2 regions of the Shewanella sp. 30m-14 genome follow, and region 1 is predicted to be linked to the other one. Evidence: riboswitches for the same ligand, from Rfam matches in the RefSeq annotation. Region 1 holds a riboswitch; the other holds the start of a gene.
What was found. Region 1 has a riboswitch for lysine ahead of ACVBIU_RS09245 (Na+/H+ antiporter NhaC family protein). Riboswitches for the same ligand answer to the same signal wherever they lie in the genome.

Region 1 (8,699 bases):
AACAATATTGATTCAGTGAGTCGTGTCGCGAATAAAATAAGCCTTAACGCTCCCCGATAAAGCGCTCTACTTTTAAGCAACTTTAGCGGCTAATACTTACATTTCGCTTTAAACAGTTTGTTTTCACTACTTATTACATTTAAACGATGTAAAAAGCCGCTACAGGCAACGAATCACTCACTGTTCCAATATGTGACAAACACAACAAAACTCACACAAAATCCTGCACTGAAGCACAAAATCACTCAAATTAAGACACGTTTAATACGCAAATATTAGATTAGAAGCACAATTATAATAAAGGAAGTACAAATCTATGCATAAGACACTCATTGCAGCGGCTATTACCGCAACCTTAGCCTTGAGCGCTTGCTCGACCACATCAACTCAAAATAGCTCTGCGCCGATGGTGCAAACTCAAAATCCATTTCTACAAGCAAGTCAGCTTCAGTATGAAACCCCTGACTTTAGCAAGATCAATGATGAGCACTTTCAGCCAGCATTAGAACTTGGGATCAAAGACCATTATCAAGAAGTGTTAGCCATTGCTAACAACTCTGACGCTGCGACGTTTGAAAATACCATCATAGCGCTTGAAAAAAGTGGTGAGCTACTGACCCGTACATCAAAGGTGTTCTACAACTTAGCCGGTACAGACAGCAACCCAACACTACGTAAAGTGCAGGGTGAAATGGCGCCCAAGATGGCCGCTCACTCAGATAACATCAATTTGAATCCAGCATTATTCGCTCGCATCGAAACACTCTATAACCAGCGCGAAAGCTTAGGATTATCAGCCGAAGAAAATCGTTTAGTTGAGGTTTACTATAAGCGCTTTGTGCGCGCAGGCGCCAAGCTAACAGAAACCCAAAAACAGCAGATCAGAGTGCTGAACGAAGAGCAATCAACGCTAACCAATGAGTTTGCTCAACGTTTAATGCGTCTAACCAAAGAAATTGCAGTGGTTGTTGACTCAAAAGAGCAACTTGCAGGTTTATCTGATAGCGCCGTTAAAGCGGCTGCTAGCGATGCAGAAGCGAGCGGACATGCTGGAAAATATCAGTTAAATATCACCAATACCACGCGCCAGCCAGTACTGACTCAATTACAAGATAGAGAGCTACGCCAGCAAGTTTGGCAAGCATCTGCTAACCGTGGCCTTGAAGGGGAAAATGAAACGGCTTCATTAGTTGCCCGTCTCGCTCAACTTCGTGCCGAGCGCGCTGCGCTGTTAGGCTTTAATAGCTGGGCTGAATATCGCCTAGCACCACAGATGGCTAAAACGCCGGAAGCGGTTTACAAGATGTTCGGCTCTATGGTGCCTGCAGTGGTAAACAATACCGAAAAAGAAGCGGCAGACATCCAAGCGATGATCAATAAGACTGGCGGTAATTTTGAGTTGGCACCATGGGATTGGGCTTACTACGCAGAATTAGTACGCAAAGAAAAGTACGATTTAGATGAAAGTGCCATTCGCCCGTACTTTGAGTTTGACAGAGTACTAGAAGATGGCGTGTTCTTTACCTTAAAAGCGCTTTATGGCGTGAGCTTAACTCCGCGTCCCGATCTTCCTGTTTATCATGAGGATGTGAAAGCCTACGAAATGTTTGATGAAGATGGCACAAGTATCGCAATCTTCTACGCCGACTACTTCTCTCGTGAAGGTAAGCGCGGCGGAGCATGGATGAGCTCATTTGTTACCCAGTCAGAGCTACTTAACCAAAAGCCTGTTGTGGTTAACGTGATGAATATTAAAAAAGCGCCTAAAGGCGAGCCAACTTTTGTTAGCTACGATGAAGTCACCACCATGTTCCATGAAATGGGACACGGTACTCACGGCATGTTCTCTAAAGTGGTTTACCCTACACTTTCAGGCACGTCTGTATCACGAGATTTCGTTGAATTTCCATCCACATTTGAAGAAGATTGGGCAGCTCACCCTAAAGTGTTAGCCAACTATGCAAAACACTATGAAACTGGTGAGCCCATTCCTGAAGAGTTGCTAAGCAAACTTCTTAAGTCTCGTAGCTTTAACCAAGGCTTTGATACCTTAGAATATATGTCTGCTGCGCTGGTTGATTTAGAGTGGCACTCACTTAACGCGGATGCACCACTACAAGATGTGGCCAGCTTTGAAGCGGCAGCGCTTAAGAAGCACGGCGTAGATTTACCTGCTGTGCCGCCACGCTATAAGTCGACTTACTTTGCTCACGCCTTCCCGGGCGGATACTCTGCAAGTTATTACGCTTACATGTGGAGTGAGATTTTAGCTGCTGATGCGTTTGCCTACGTGCAAACACAAGGTGGCTTAAATCGTGAAATTGGCATGAAGTTTAGAAAGACTATCCGCGAAGTCGGTAATACCGTTGCGCCTATGGATGCCTACAAAGCCTTTAGAGGTCAAGAACCGACGACTGATGCATTGCTAGAGCGACGTGGCTTAAACTAAGCGCTATTGCGCTACAGAGGTCATACGCTGCCAGCTAAATTGGTTAGCCTAAAAACAAAAAATCCGCTCTAACTAGAGCGGATTTTTTATGGTTCTAATTTATCGAGGTGCAGCTTGCGCATATCTCAATAAGGGCTATTACCTTTATTGCTTACATTGAGAATCAGGTGAACATGCCTTGATCCGTAGCACAATAATACTGATCACAAACAATACGCTACAAGCGATTAAGCCCGCAGTAACCGATTCAGTAAAGCCGAGCACTAAGTAACCCACAATGCTGATCCCCGCAACAATTAATGCGTAAGGCAATTGCGTCATAACATGGTCAATATGGTGGCAGTTCGCTCCGGTTGACGACAAAATAGTGGTATCAGAAATAGGAGAGCAATGGTCTCCAAATACCGCACCCGCAAGCACTGAAGATAGCATTGGCAACATCATGCCAGTGTGACTTCCCATCGCCATATCGGCTGCAATTGGCAGCATAATACCAAAGGTACCCCAGCTGGTGCCGGTTGAAAATGCAGTCAAACCTGCAAGAATAAAGAGCACTGCAGGAAGCATCGCAAATGGAATGTTACCCGTTGCCAAGCTCGCCATGTACTTACCGGTTTCAATCTGTCCAATCACACCCGCAATGGTCCAAGCAAACAGTAAGATATAGATTGCAGGCAGCATAGACTTAGCGCCTTCAAACAGGCCTTTAGCAATCATAGACTTAGCCACGCCTTGATAGATGACTAATGCAAGCGTTACAACTAAGCCAAGCAAAGCACCAAAGAATAGCGATGAACCTACATCGGTATTTTCAAATGCACCAATTAGACTAAATTCTATGCCTTTAGCCGCTAATGCATCCCCACCACTGCTTACCATGAAGTAGAAAGTGGCAAAAACTAACACTGTGATTGGCAGGAATAAGCCAATAATCTTACCCGTATCCGCTTCTGGTAAACCAGAGTTAGCCCCAGGCGGTAACCCTTTAGACTCGTCGTATAAGTGGCCTTTTTGTGCGTTCAGCTCTTGCTGACGCATTGGGCCAATATCTAATCCCATTAACGCAACACAAAGCAGCAGTAACAATGCAAAGATCGCGTAGAAGTTCATCGGGATCATCTGTACGAATATGCTCAAATGCCCTGTATCGGCAAATCCATGTGCGGTTAGAATGCCGCCAATCAAGGCGATGATATAAGCCCCCCAACTTGATACAGGTGAAATAACGCAAATAGGCGCGGCTGTAGAATCAAGTAAGTAGGCTAACTTAGTACGTGAAATGTAATACCTGTCGGTGAGTGGTCGTGCGACACTACCAACAACTAAACTGTTGAAGTAATCGTCAATGAAAACCACACAACCTAAAAACATGGTGAGTAGCTTAGCATCGCGCTTATTACGAATATGAGTACGAGCCCAATCAGCAAAGGCTCTTGCTGAACCACTTACCGTGATCAACGCAGTGATCATACCCAGTACCACTAAGAAACCTAAAATATATAGGTTCCAACTATTTAAAGCACCATCGTCCCATACGAGAGACAGCACTTTAGTACTTAAATATTGACCCGTTTGCATTACAGAAAAATCGGTAAGCAGTAATGCTCCCAACAAAATCCCAAAACCCAAAGAGAGCAAAACACGACGCGTGAGCATCGCCAGTACGATGGCCACTACCGGAGGTAGCAGCGATAAAGCCGAATCGGCATAGCTTATAATTGTCATTTTTAATTTCTTCGCTAAATACGAATGGAGGCCGACTGAACTGGTGGGATATAGCAGTAGATATCTGATTACACCTGTCCTATCAGTAGCGCTCCATAGCCATATTAATGGTTCGTCATTAATATAAAAATTCTTATCTTCCAGATAAGAAATACTATGGCAGTGCTGTACCTATTTGGTTACAGCCCCAGCAACTAGCCCCGATATGCTATGTCACTTCGGCACTAAATCCTTTCTCGATAGATCAGCGGTATCACCCTACTTATCGATACTAATATTTAATGCACCTCTACTTCTCAGGACGCAATTTAAGGCTAGCTCAAAAAGCGTGACGGACATAAAAACATAAGCGGCTTTAGAGATGCTACTCTAAAGCCGCTTATCGTGACACAGATCACTAACAATACCCAGTACAACTCACAGCTATTAACAGTTTACCAAACTATTAAATACAATTGACCTTGCTGTAGCAGTAATAGGTTATACCAAGTTCCATTTACAGCAGTGCGATTAATTTTGGCACAGCTTCAAAAAGATCGGCTTCAAGACCATAATCTGCCACTTGGAAAATCGGAGCTTCTGGATCTTTGTTGATAGCAACAATCACCTTTGAATCCTTCATGCCAGCCAAGTGCTGAATCGCGCCTGAAATACCCACAGCAATGTATAAATCTGGCGCAACAATTTTACCGGTTTGGCCTACTTGTAAGTCGTTTGGTACGTAGCCTGCATCAACTGCCGCACGAGATGCGCCAAGCGCGCCACCTAACTTATCAGCCAGTTGCTCTAAAATAGCGAAGTTTTCACTATTTCCTAGCGCGCGGCCACCCGACACCACTACCGATGCACTGCCAAGCTCTGGACGCTCAGATTCCGTTAGGCTTTGAGTCACAAACTCTACCTGCGAAGCAAACTCTGGTGATAGTGTCACCAATCCAGCACTGCCGTCTGCAGCAACCGCGTCAAACGCGCTTGAGCGAACCGTCATGACTTTCTTGTCATCTAAACTTTGTACCGTCGCAAGGGCGTTACCCGCATAAACTGGACGAACAAAGGTGTCAGAACTCACCACTTCTATCACTTCAGAAAGCTGAGATACATCGAGTAACGCAGCAACGCGCGGCAACACATCTTTACCAAAGCTTGAAGCTGCAGCGAGTACATGTTCATAATCAGATGCGATGCTTATCATCAAGTCTGACACATTGTCCGCGAGGTGATTGGCGTATGACCCTGAGTCTGCAACCAAGACATTTCGCACACCAGCTAACTTTTGTGCTTCGCTTGCCACAGCACCACAGTTATGGCCAACGACTAATACGTCGATGTCGCCACCAATTGCCTGAGCACAGGCAACGACTTTAGCGGTATCCAGCTTTAGACTGGCGTTATCGTGTTCTGCTAATACTAAAATTGCCATTAGATCACCTTCGCTTCATTCTTTAACTTTTCAACCAACTCCTCGACAGACGCAACCATGACTCCACCACTGCGCTGGGCAGGTGGTGTGACTTTAACAATTGTCTGATGAGATTTAAGCGTGACGTCAAGATCTGCCGGCGTCAGAGTTTCAAGCGGTTTGCGCTTGGCTTTCATAATATTGGGTAACTTGGCATAACGCGGCTCATTCAGACGAAGGTCAGCGGTAACCACTGCTGGCAATGAAACGTTAACGGTCTGTAGACCACCATCAATTTCACGCGTCACAACGAGCTTATCGCCATCAAGTTTCACTTCTGAGGCAAACGTTGCTTGCGGCATTTTAGCGATAGCGGCAAGCATCTGACCTGTTTGGTTGTTATCACCGTCAATCGATTGCTTACCAAGAATAACCAGCTGTGCTTGCTCTTTTTGCTGCACGGCATGAATAAGCTTAGCGATTGATAACGGAACCAAGTCTTCATCGGTTTCAATATGGATTGCACGATCGGCGCCCAATGCAAGTGCGGTTCTTAACTGCTCTTGCGATGCTTTAGGGCCAACACTTAATACGACAATTTCAGAGGCGCTTCCGGCTTCCTTTAAACGAACGGCTTCTTCAACGGCAATCTCACAAAAAGGGTTAATGGCCATTTTTAGGTTTGCGGTATCAACACCAGTATTGTCAGCGTTAACCCTGACTTTTACATTGGCATCGACGACACGTTTAACTGGCACCAATACTTTCATAGGGCTTCCTTCTTACGTCTCTTTTAATGATCGGAATTAAGTAACCTAGCAGCAATATATGCCCAGCAAAGATTACTGAAATTAGGCTCACTTTACGTGCTGTTAACGTTAACGTCAACCGAGTTTCAAACACCTGTTCACTCTAGTTGACACTAGATAACATTTGCTTGTATTAATCAGCATAAAAACATTTATTAACTCGCAATATTAGTCTCATTATTCATATTAACCATATTCGATATAAATAATTCAAAAATAATATTTGCTCCGAAGCTAAATAGTTTCTATTATTTAACTCAATAATCTAATTCCCCATTTCATTCTTAATTGGACCCGAATAATTATGAGCGATTTTCTTGAAATATTGACCCATGGTCGTCGTTTTAAAGCAGCAGTTAAAGAATTATCACTGAATGATTTAAAAGAGCTGTCAGTAAAGTTAGAAAAAATTATTGAAGAGAAAGCTTCTCAACAAGCTGAAGAGCAAGAAGCAATGGCTGAGCGTAATGCCAAAATCGAAGAGATCCGTAAGCAAATGGAAGCTATCGGATTATCTGTTGATGATATTGGTGGAGCAGCAGTGAAAGCCGCTCCTAAGAAGCGTGCTCCTCGCCCAGCTAAATATCAAATTGAAGTTGATGGCGAGATGGTTCAATGGACTGGCCAAGGTCGCATGCCTACCGTATTTAAGAATCAACTTGAAAACGGCCGTACTATGGAAGACTTCTTGATCTAATTTCAAGTCTACCGACTAAAGCCCTGCTATATGCAGGGCTTTTTTGTTTTTACGTTAATAATATTACATTGGTCGTTACAATTGCTGCTTAGTCATTGTTAATAAGTTAGGATACCCTCACCTATTTCCTGTTTATCTAACAATAATAAGTAGAATAATGCGTAAACATATCATCACAACCCCAATCGCTTTACTTAGCTTGTTATGCAGTCACGCTGCGTTTGCTAATGAGCAACTCACTGATAACACCCCAAGACTTACAGCATTAACTCATGCAGAACTGATGCTTGCCCCTGGTAAATCGTTAAAGAATGCCACCTTATTGATTGAAAATAACAAAATTAAGGCTGTTATCAAAAACAACGATATTCCTGAAGATGCTTTTGTTATTGATTTAACGGGACATACAATATATTCAGGCTTTATCGATCCCTTTACTGAATATGCCATTGAGTATGAAAGAGAAGCCCAAGATAAATCGGGGCCTGTATATGAAATAAAGCGAATTGGCGGCAATGCGAGTAATGGCGCAATACATGCCCAAATGCAATGGTTTAATTATGTCTACCCAGATAAAGACCAAGCAAAAAAATGGATTGATAACGGCTTCACCAGTGTTCAGTCTAGTTATTTAGATGGGATCTTTAGAGGACAAGGCGTGACAATATCATTAGCTGATAAAAAAGCTAACGATGTTATTTATAATGCACAGACAAGTCAGTTTATGGCCTTTAACAAAGGTTCATCTGTTCAAGATTACCCACAATCCTTAATGGGTAGTCTGGCATTAATAAGACAAACCTTCTCTGACGCTAAATGGTATAACGAAAATAAGAATAAAACCGCCTCTAGTAACGAGGTAGAATTTAATATTGCCTTAGAACGCTTAGGTGACCCAAAAAAACAACACTTTATCTTTGAGACTAAAAACCTCAATAACCAATTACGTGCAGCTCGATTATTAAACGAACATAACTTTAGCGGAAGCTTAATTGGTAACGGCAGTGAATATGCAAGGCTTTCTGAATTAAAGTCCTACCCCTTTAGTCTCGTTTTACCCTTAAATTACCCAGCAGCTCCAAAAATAACCGACGGTGACAGTGAGCGAGAGGTAAGTCTTGCCTCTTTAAGACACTGGGAACGTGCCCCGAGTAATCTCGCTATGGTGGCAAATGCAGAAATCCCCTTTGCATTAACTCAATATGGAATAGAATCCGATAAATTTTGGCCAAGGCTTAAACTCGCACTGACGAGAGGTTTATCTGAAGAAGCTGCACTGGCAGCGCTGACCACTGACGCCGCTGAAATTTCGGGAATTGATCACTTAGCCGGTAAGCTAGAGCCTGGCTTTATGGCTGATTTGGTGATCACCGATGGTAATATTTTTGATGACGGTAAAATTGTCAGTATTTGGTTACAAGGTGAAGAGCAGCAAGTCATCAATCGAGACCGAGCACTACTCGATCATGCCTATCAAATACAGATAGACGAATTAACCTTTGACCTTAATATCAGTCAATTCCCATCGCTAAGTGGTACTCTCTCAAGTGGTGAAAACGATATAAACCTTGCCAATCTGGACTATCAGTTAGGTCGCCTAAGCTTTAGCGCTGATCTTTC
Region 2 (8,699 bases), on a different contig from region 1:
AGTTAAAAAGGGTCACCCGCTATATAACTACTTTGGTTTATGGCAGGTACCTGAATTTGGTGAACTAAAGGCTGAAGATGGCCAGATGTTGCAATACCGATTGTATAAACCGACGAACTTTGATGCATCGAAGAAGTATCCTGTGGTGGTGCGCGTTTATGGCGGCCCACATGCGCAGCTGGTGGTGAACAGCTGGAGTCATCAAGACTACTTTACTCAGCACCTGTTGCAACAAGGCTATATTGTTTATCAGCTCGATAACCGTGGCTCGGCGCACCGTGGCACCAAGTTTGAATATGTGATTTATAAGCAGCTTGGTGAGGTAGAGGTTAACGATCAGAAGGTGGGCGTGGATTACCTACGTACTTTGCCTTTCGTCGATTCTGATAATATCGCAATCTATGGCCATAGCTATGGCGGTTATATGGCGTTAATGAGCCTATTTAAGGCGCCGGATTACTTTAAGGCGGCTATTTCAGGTGCGCCAGTATCAGACTGGTCACTTTACGATACTCACTACACTGAGCGTTACTTAGGCCACCCTGAGACGAATGCTGAAGGTTATGAGGCCAGCAGTGTGCTGCCGTATGTGACCGGCTATCAGTCAGGTTTGCTGATGTACCATGGTATGGCTGATGATAATGTCTTATTTGAGAACAGTACGCGCGTGTATAAGGCGCTGCAGGATGAGGGGAAGTTGTTTCAGATGATCGACTATCCAGGCTCTAAGCACTCGATGCGCGGTGAGAAGGTGAGGGTACATCTATATCGCTCATTAGCAGACTTTTTAGACCGTCAACTAAAGTAATTGGTTTGTTCTTGATTATTAAGTGTAAAGCGTAGTGGTGATTAATTATTAATGATCATTGCTACGTTTTTAATAATGATGAATTTTAAATTAAATATGATTAATAGTTAGCTTAGATGCTGAATGATGGCGCAATAGTATTTGTACAATTTATGCCAACCGATGGAATAGCTCCAATTGGCTACTACTTTGTAGGTAGTTAATTGTTGGGGGGATGCTTTGTTATTATTCGAAAAATAATCTTGAGCCTCAATTAAACTCAATTTTATTTAAGTAGATACTCTAATTATTGGACGCTGCCATTCACTCTTAGCGGCGGATTAAATATAAACATAAAAAAAGCCAGTCAATTGACTGGCTTTTTATTTATCAGCACTTCAATTAGTACTGAAACGGAGCTTAGAATTAATCTTCTAAGCTACCGCAAAAACGGTAACCTTCACCGTGGATTGTTGCGATGATTTCTGGCGTATCAGGTAAGCTTTCGAAGTGCTTACGGATACGACGGATTGTTACGTCAACAGTACGGTCGTGTGGCTTAAGCTCGCGGCCAGTCATCTTCATTAGAAGGTCTGCACGGCTTAAGATCTTACCTGGGTTCTCAACAAAGTGAAGCATAGCGCGGAATTCGCTGCGCGGTAGCTTGTATGACTCACCTTGTGGGCTAACAAGAGAACGGCTGTTGATTTCAAGGCTCCAACCGTTGAAACGGTAGAACTCAACTGCGCTTTTCTCTTCAGAATCTGTACCTGTGCTATTAACGCGAGTTAATAGGTTACGTGCACGGATTGTCAATTCACGTGGGTTGAATGGCTTAGTGATATAATCATCAGCACCAATTTCAAGACCTAGAATCTTATCAACTTCGTTATCACGACCTGTTAGGAAGATTAGACCGATATTATTAATTTCACGAAGTTCACGAGCTAGTAAAAGACCGTTTTTGCCTGGTAAGTTAATATCCATAACGACCAAGTTAACTTTGTTGTCTTGCATAGCCTTATGCATTTCAGCGCCGTCATTGGCTTCAGTGACCACATATCCTTCTGCTTCAAAAATACTTCTAAGTGTGTTTCTTGTTACTGCTTCATCTTCAACAATAAGAATGTGCGGGTTTTGCATATTAATTACCTAATCTCTGTCAATTCTAACCATGAGTATAATAAAGTTTATACTCCATCTAGTTATGCTGATAAATCACTGATACACGTAGGTGCTTTCAAAACTGGCTCGAAACAGCAACACACTGCATGATAAGCAAAGTATGGGTATCTCACATATGGAAAAACGTGAACTGTATAAACTTCGATTAACAATTGTAGGAAAAAGTTCCTTAACGACCGTTTTCTATGAAGTTTAAATGTTAAATCAAACATAGATCACATTTGATACAGCTGTGTGGATTACTCTTCTATCTGTTTCAGATATGTGTAACAAAATGTGTTCGTTACATGTATCGGCGTGAGTCAATCAACAAGCCCTATTGTACTCGTTTTAGGCATTTGTTAACAAATGAAATGTTAACAAAATTACTTGATGATATGATTTAGATCACTATTTCCAAACTATAGTATTGATTTAATTAGTTTTGATATTTTTGTCGCGTGTGACCTGTATCACGTAACTAGGAAGCGCTAACGAGTTTGCTATAATAATCCCACCTAAATCGGAGAATTTGTTAGCAATGAACAACTCAGTCGACAGCCTTTGGCACACTTATCAACAAACTGAATTTCTGTTTACTCAAACCTTATCCTCTCAATTATCGTTCGCTATCATCACTGCGTACAACCCAAAAGGAGTCGTGCTGACTCCTTGCCAAAATGGTCTTTTAGACCGAAAACTTCAACATGAAATACACAGATCGGGCTTTCCCTACCGAGCAATGATAGGCGCATCTCAAGATAGAAAGCATATGGAAAAGAGTTGGGCAATATCAACCGATAAGGCCTCGGCCATTAAACTCGGCTGCCAGTTTAATCAAAATGCCATTTATTATGTTGAAGCGGATCAATTGCAACTTGTTCCTTGCTTGTTGCCTTGCCAAGAAACATTGTTGGGCGCATTTTCTCCTCGGGTCAACTGGGTCATGGAGCTTCCAGATATGGTATGAAATTAAATCATCTAAGATTTCCATTGACTTAATTGGTTATTTTTTGATATTTTTTAACCTGTTATTTTGTATACAAAGCAGCTTTTTCGAAAGTAATTTGCTTCATACAAGGTAAGTACAGAAGAGGAGCGCTAACTAGGTAGTAAGTTGGAGGGGACCAAACTCCTATGATGGCTTATGAGGGAGATTAGCGCCGAGATATTCAATGCCATTTGGTCAGGCTTGAATGTTGGTTGTGCAGGCTGAATCCTGTCGATTGTCACCAATGTTTTTTTATGGTGGAGAGCTTCTGGTGACGATCGCTGTTTCCCCATCTTATGGGGTGCATATCATTGCACCAGGCTCTTCGAACGAAGTTAGTTCGGAGCTTATTCATGTTAGTTATTCAAAATACCCAATTTAGTCAGTGTCAGCCGTCTCTATATAATGTGGAGGCAGTACTATGTTGTTAGTCGATGCTTCATTATCTACAAGCTCGCAAGAGCAAACACAGTTAAACGTCGCCAAGTTTGGTGGCACTTCAGTGGCTGACTATGACGCCATGCAGCGCTGTGCAGATATTATTATTGCTAATCCACAAACCCGAGTGGTAGTTGTTAGCGCCTCGAGTGGCGTGACCAATCAGTTAGTGGCACTCACGCAGGCAGAAACCAGCGCGGAAGAGTCAAAGGCGCTGATTAAAAAGATCGCTTCTATTCAATATCAAATTCTAGATAAGCTAGGCAGCCCAAGTGATGTGGCGGCTCAAATTGATCGTACCTTGAGCCATATCGCGACCCTAAGCGAACGCTTAAAGCTTACCCGTAGCAAAGCCGTGATGGATGAACTCCTATCCCAGGGCGAGATGTGCTCATCTGTGTTTTTTGCTGCAGTGTTAAGAGAGAAGGGGGCTAACGCTTCAGCATTTGATGTTCGTCAAGTACTGCGCACCGATAGCCACCATGGCCGCGCCGAACCCCAAATAGAACAGATTGCTGAGCTTGCTCAAACACATCTTAAGCCACTACTTGCAGAGCAAGTGATTGTGACTCAAGGTTTTGTGGGCGCAGATAGTGAAGGCAACACCACAACCCTTGGCCGTGGTGGTAGCGATTATTCAGCCGCATTGCTGGCCGAAGCATTGCAAGCGACAGCGGTTGAGATCTGGACCGATGTAGCCGGCATTTACACCACAGACCCAAGACTTGCGCCTAATGCCAGTCCGATTGCCGAAATTAGCTTTAATGAAGCCGCTGAGATGGCGACCTTTGGCGCTAAAGTTTTACACCCTGCAACAATATTGCCTGCCGTAAGACAAAAAATTCAGGTGTTTGTTGGCTCAAGCTGGGCTCCTGAACAGGGCGGCACTTGGATCCGCCATACGGTACAAAGTGAGCCGGTATACCGCGCCGTTGCCGTGCGCCGCGATCAAACTTTACTTAATCTTCACAGCTTACAAATGCTGCATGCGCAAGGCTTCTTGGCTGAAACATTTGCAACCTTAGCCCGCCATAAGATCAGTGTTGATTTAATCACCACATCTGAGGTCAATGTGGCATTAACCTTAGATAAAACTGGCTCTGACTCAAGTGGGCAGGGCTTACTTAGCGAGGCGTTATTGCAAGAGTTGTCGCAGCATTGCCGCGTGCGTGTTGAAGATGGTTTAGCCTTGGTTGCGGTGATTGGCAACAATATTGCCTCGACGCCAGGCGTGTGCCGAAGGGTATTTGAAGTACTGGAAACTTATAATGTACGTATGATCTGCCAAGGAGCGAGTCCACATAACTTGTGTATTTTGGTCGATGAGGCCGAGGCGGCTAATGTGATCCGCGCCCTACATGAAAACTTATTTGAAAGTTAAGGCCTGGAAAACTAAATGTTTGAAAGCTGAATATTTGAAAGCTATGAGGTGGAAACTAAAGCTTTGAAGCCTCATTTAAACTAATTGCTAGGAACACGGTAATTTATGGAATTTACCCAATCGAGCCTGAAAGTCGGTGAATTGGCGACAGGACAGGAACTGAATGTTCCTGTTTATCGTATGGCAGGCAAAGACCCATTAGCGCCTAAGGTTTTTATTCAAGCCAATGTACACGGCGCTGAGGTGCAGGGTAACGCGGTTATTTTTCAGTTGATGAAACGATTAGAAAAAATGGATGTAAGAGGTGAGGTGACTCTGTTGCCGCTAGCCAACCCTCTAGGTATTAATCAGAAAAGCGGTGAGTTTACCCTGGGACGTTTCGACCCTATTACTGGGGTGAATTGGAACCGCGAATACTTAGATCATAACCTTGATGTTGCCAGTTGGTATCTGCAGCATTCTCATTTAGATAATGAGGCGCTTACTCAAGCCTTTCGTTTACATCTAATAGAGTCTTGCCAGTTGCATCTAAACAGTGAATGGGGCGTGACAACTGGAAAGCGCCTTGCGGTGACTTTGCAGTCTTTAGCGCATGCAGCTGATATTGTGATAGATCTGCATACAGGGCCTAAATCGTGTAAACATCTATATTGCCCACAATACGATGTGGCTTCAGCGGCTTACTTTTCTATTCCTTATAGCTTAGTGATCCCTAATGACTTTGGCGGCGCTATGGATGAAGCGGCATTTTGCCCCTGGTGGCAATTAACCGAATTTGTACAGTCTCAAGGACGCAGCTTTAAGGTGCCTGTTGGGGCGTTTACTTTAGAGCTTGGAAGCCAAGAACGTATCGATATGGAAGATGCGGCCAATGATGCGATGGGTATTTTGGCTTATTTAAGTCATCGAGGTGTGGTCAGTGATAAGGTTGAACCTGCCAAAATGACAAGGTATGGCTGTTACCTGAAAGATTATAAAAAGTTTCATGCACCAACGGCAGGCCTTGTTGAGTATCAAGCTGTGCTCGGTGAAAAGCTTGATGCGGGTCGTCCATTGGCAAATATATTAAGGCTGGATCTATATGGCACAGATAAAGAGTTAACTCCGCTTAGCCTTCAGCAAGATTGTGTACCTATCCTACATTTTGCCTCAGCTTCTGTGTACCAAGGCACTGAACTTTATAAGGTGATGACCAACCTGTTTGAGATTTAAATCATTCTAAAATCTTCAAAATGTCTAATGTTATGATAATGTACAAATCAAAGAGCAAGTACATATAAAGATTTTATTTGGAGCAATCTTATGAGACTAATCCCCTTACTGGCACTATTGTGTCTAGGTGCCGGTTGTACTGCAGATAAAGCAACTCCGGTAACAACTCTAGGGGTTAATCCTAGCAATGAAGATACTAACGCCAATTCCAATGCGAATTTAATTGCTGACGTTGCGGCAGAACCTTTAGTAACATCCTCATTAAAACGACAAACTGAAACATTGAAGCCAAATGGTAGAAGTTACTTATTAAACGGTGATAAATATACTGCTGACACCCCCCGGTTAGTTACAGGCACAGCTGTGTTTAACCCGAATATGTCGGAATCTGGTGTACTTAAAGGCAGCTTTGTTGTGCAAAGTAAGCAAACTGTCAATTTTGTAGAGCCGTCCTTTACAATTGAAACTATTGCCTCTGAAACTTACCGTCTAACGCCTGTAGATAACAATGCTGATTTATACGAGCTATACCTAATGCTTAAGGGGCATGAAAAGCTGATCCTGGTCGAAATAGAAATCGATTATAGCGGGCGTAGCAAGGCTGAGTACTATTAAAACGACGAATAAAGCAGAATAAAAAAGCCATAACTTTCGTTATGGCTTTTTATTGTGAAGTACATTTTTACAGCACTATCTTATGTCGCTAAAAGCGTTATTTGCGGCGACGAAGTCCAGCAAGCGGAAGTAGTATTAGTGATAACCAACCTAATGAGCCACCGCTAGTATCGACAATGTTGATTTCAACTTCATCTTCAACCTTAACGCTAACTTTACTAGTTACATCAGCTGTACCATCGTTGACAGTGACTTCAAACTCAAGAGTTTCGTTCTCTTCAACCATAGGTGCATTGAAGGTCGCAACGGCTTTGTCTGCATCAATGAGTTCTACACTCGTTCCTGAGAGCTGCTTCCAGCTATAGGTATGGCTATCTGCAGCGTTAGGATCAACAACTTTAGAAGACAGCGTTACAGCTTCACCTTCATCTACGCTTGTTGCGCTAGCACTTGCTGTCACGGTTGGAAGACGGTTGTCACAGGCGTATGTATCACCCGCTATAACATTAGAGAAGATGCTGGTTTGTGTATTCGTGAACGTGATGTCATCAATATACCAACCAGCGGCAAAACCAAATTCAGGTTCAGGCACTACAGCTGAGTCAGTTGCAATACGGAAGCGGAACTGGACTTCGTTACCATTCAAAGACTCACCAAAGCTAATGGTTTCCCAACCATAATTTAGGCCTGAGAAAGTATCTTGTCCGGCAATTGCAGCTTCAGTTTCTTCAAGAGCGGTATCGGTATAGCCATCACCTAGGAATGTTCCGCCCATTTTAGTAACATCAGCCCAATCTCCGCCATTAATACTGACTTCAACAACAGCTCCATCGTAGCCCGCTTCTAAGTTATATAAATGCCAGAAAGCAATAGTAAACTCGCCGTCGTAACCTACAGATGTTGGACGTGTTTGGTATCCTACATCAGAGGTAAAGCTATTGCCGGTAGCAGAGATAAAGCCATCCGTTGCATCCCACTGATCTAGACCAAAGGTACCCTTTGCCATATCACCACCAACCATCACAGTTTCGGTGAAATCTTTAAGCCTTGAAAGTGTATTCAAATCTTCATATTGAGTGGTACCAACTAGCTCACGGGTCTCAAAGTCAACATTGACTGTTGTTGATAGCGTGTACTCATCAGCTTCTACGCCGTCGGCAAGGTTTGGTACAAACTTAAGTACTAACTCGTCTCCCGTACCAGCTTCGTTTAGCGTAAATTCAATAGGCTCACTTGTAGCGGATGCAAATAAATTGATATCTGCAAAGCTGACCTTACCATCATTAGCAAAAGTGATATCGTGGTCACTGACGACTTCGATAGTACCCGTTAAGTCTGTTAACAGGCTGTCTCCACCATTTTCAATAGTGAAACTAACTGTACCCGTTTCGCCTTTATCTAAAATGCTATCTTTTGAGCAATAGCCTAGTGTCGACCCTTCGTAATCAGTATCTAACTGGTGATCAGCTACTTCAAAAGCAGATAAGGTCGTTTTGTATGACTCAACAACACCTGCGTGATCGGTAGAGAAACGGCTTGGCGATTTAGCTCCTAGCCCCATACCACGACGAGCAAAGGCACCGAGAATAACTTTGTAATCCTGTTCATCATTTGCAAATGCGGCAGCTAAAAGCGCATCACGACCTTCAGTAAAGGTCGGTGCCATAGGCATCATCTTATAACCAGCAACAAGGTAGCCTTTCATCAGCTCTTTTGCTTCATCAAAAGTATGTCGCTCATCATTTGCTAGCCCAATGAATGCGTCCCATAACATGGCTGCATAAACGGCACCAGAGCCATGAACTTCTGGGTCGCGTTCCACATAAGCGAAGGTCGATGGATTGATTTCCATATTAGTCGAGTATGGGAACTCACGAATACCATTAACAAAACTAGCTACATAAGTAGTATCACCATATCCACCGGCATAGTTTTCATTGCCAGTGATTAAGTTATCCGCAGCGTCAGAGCCGAACAGTAGGGCATGGAAGTCACCAAAACCTTCACCCATAGAGCGAGCTTGATTACTGCTTAGACCCGATCCATTACCGACTAAACGGTTACTGATGTAGTGTCCCCATTCATGTGCAACAATAGCGTTATCCCATGAA

Region 2: another riboswitch for lysine. It lies ahead of lysC (lysine-sensitive aspartokinase 3); the one in region 1 lies ahead of ACVBIU_RS09245 (Na+/H+ antiporter NhaC family protein).

Annotation. Positions count from the first base shown of each region.
Region 1 covers NZ_JBRILW010000010.1:8,123-16,821, forward strand. Annotated here, with positions in the region: gene ACVBIU_RS09240 (M3 family metallopeptidase) at 317-2,449, shown strand; gene ACVBIU_RS09245 (Na+/H+ antiporter NhaC family protein) at 2,594-4,174, opposite strand; lysine riboswitch at 4,253-4,474, opposite strand; gene ACVBIU_RS09250 (electron transfer flavoprotein subunit alpha/FixB family protein) at 4,671-5,594, opposite strand; gene ACVBIU_RS09255 (electron transfer flavoprotein subunit beta/FixA family protein) at 5,594-6,343, opposite strand; gene ACVBIU_RS09260 (H-NS histone family protein) at 6,687-7,079, shown strand; gene ACVBIU_RS09265 (amidohydrolase family protein) at 7,237-8,699, shown strand, end outside.
Region 2 covers NZ_JBRILW010000004.1:69,535-78,233, forward strand. Annotated here, with positions in the region: gene ACVBIU_RS04335 (DPP IV N-terminal domain-containing protein) at 1-808, shown strand, start outside; gene arcA (two-component system response regulator ArcA) at 1,214-1,930, opposite strand; gene ACVBIU_RS04345 (DUF3293 domain-containing protein) at 2,493-2,921, shown strand; lysine riboswitch at 3,035-3,218, shown strand; gene lysC (lysine-sensitive aspartokinase 3) at 3,364-4,761, shown strand; gene ACVBIU_RS04355 (succinylglutamate desuccinylase/aspartoacylase family protein) at 4,867-5,973, shown strand; gene ACVBIU_RS04360 (hypothetical protein) at 6,064-6,588, shown strand; gene ACVBIU_RS04365 (rhombosortase-dependent M36 family metallopeptidase) at 6,686-8,699, opposite strand, start outside.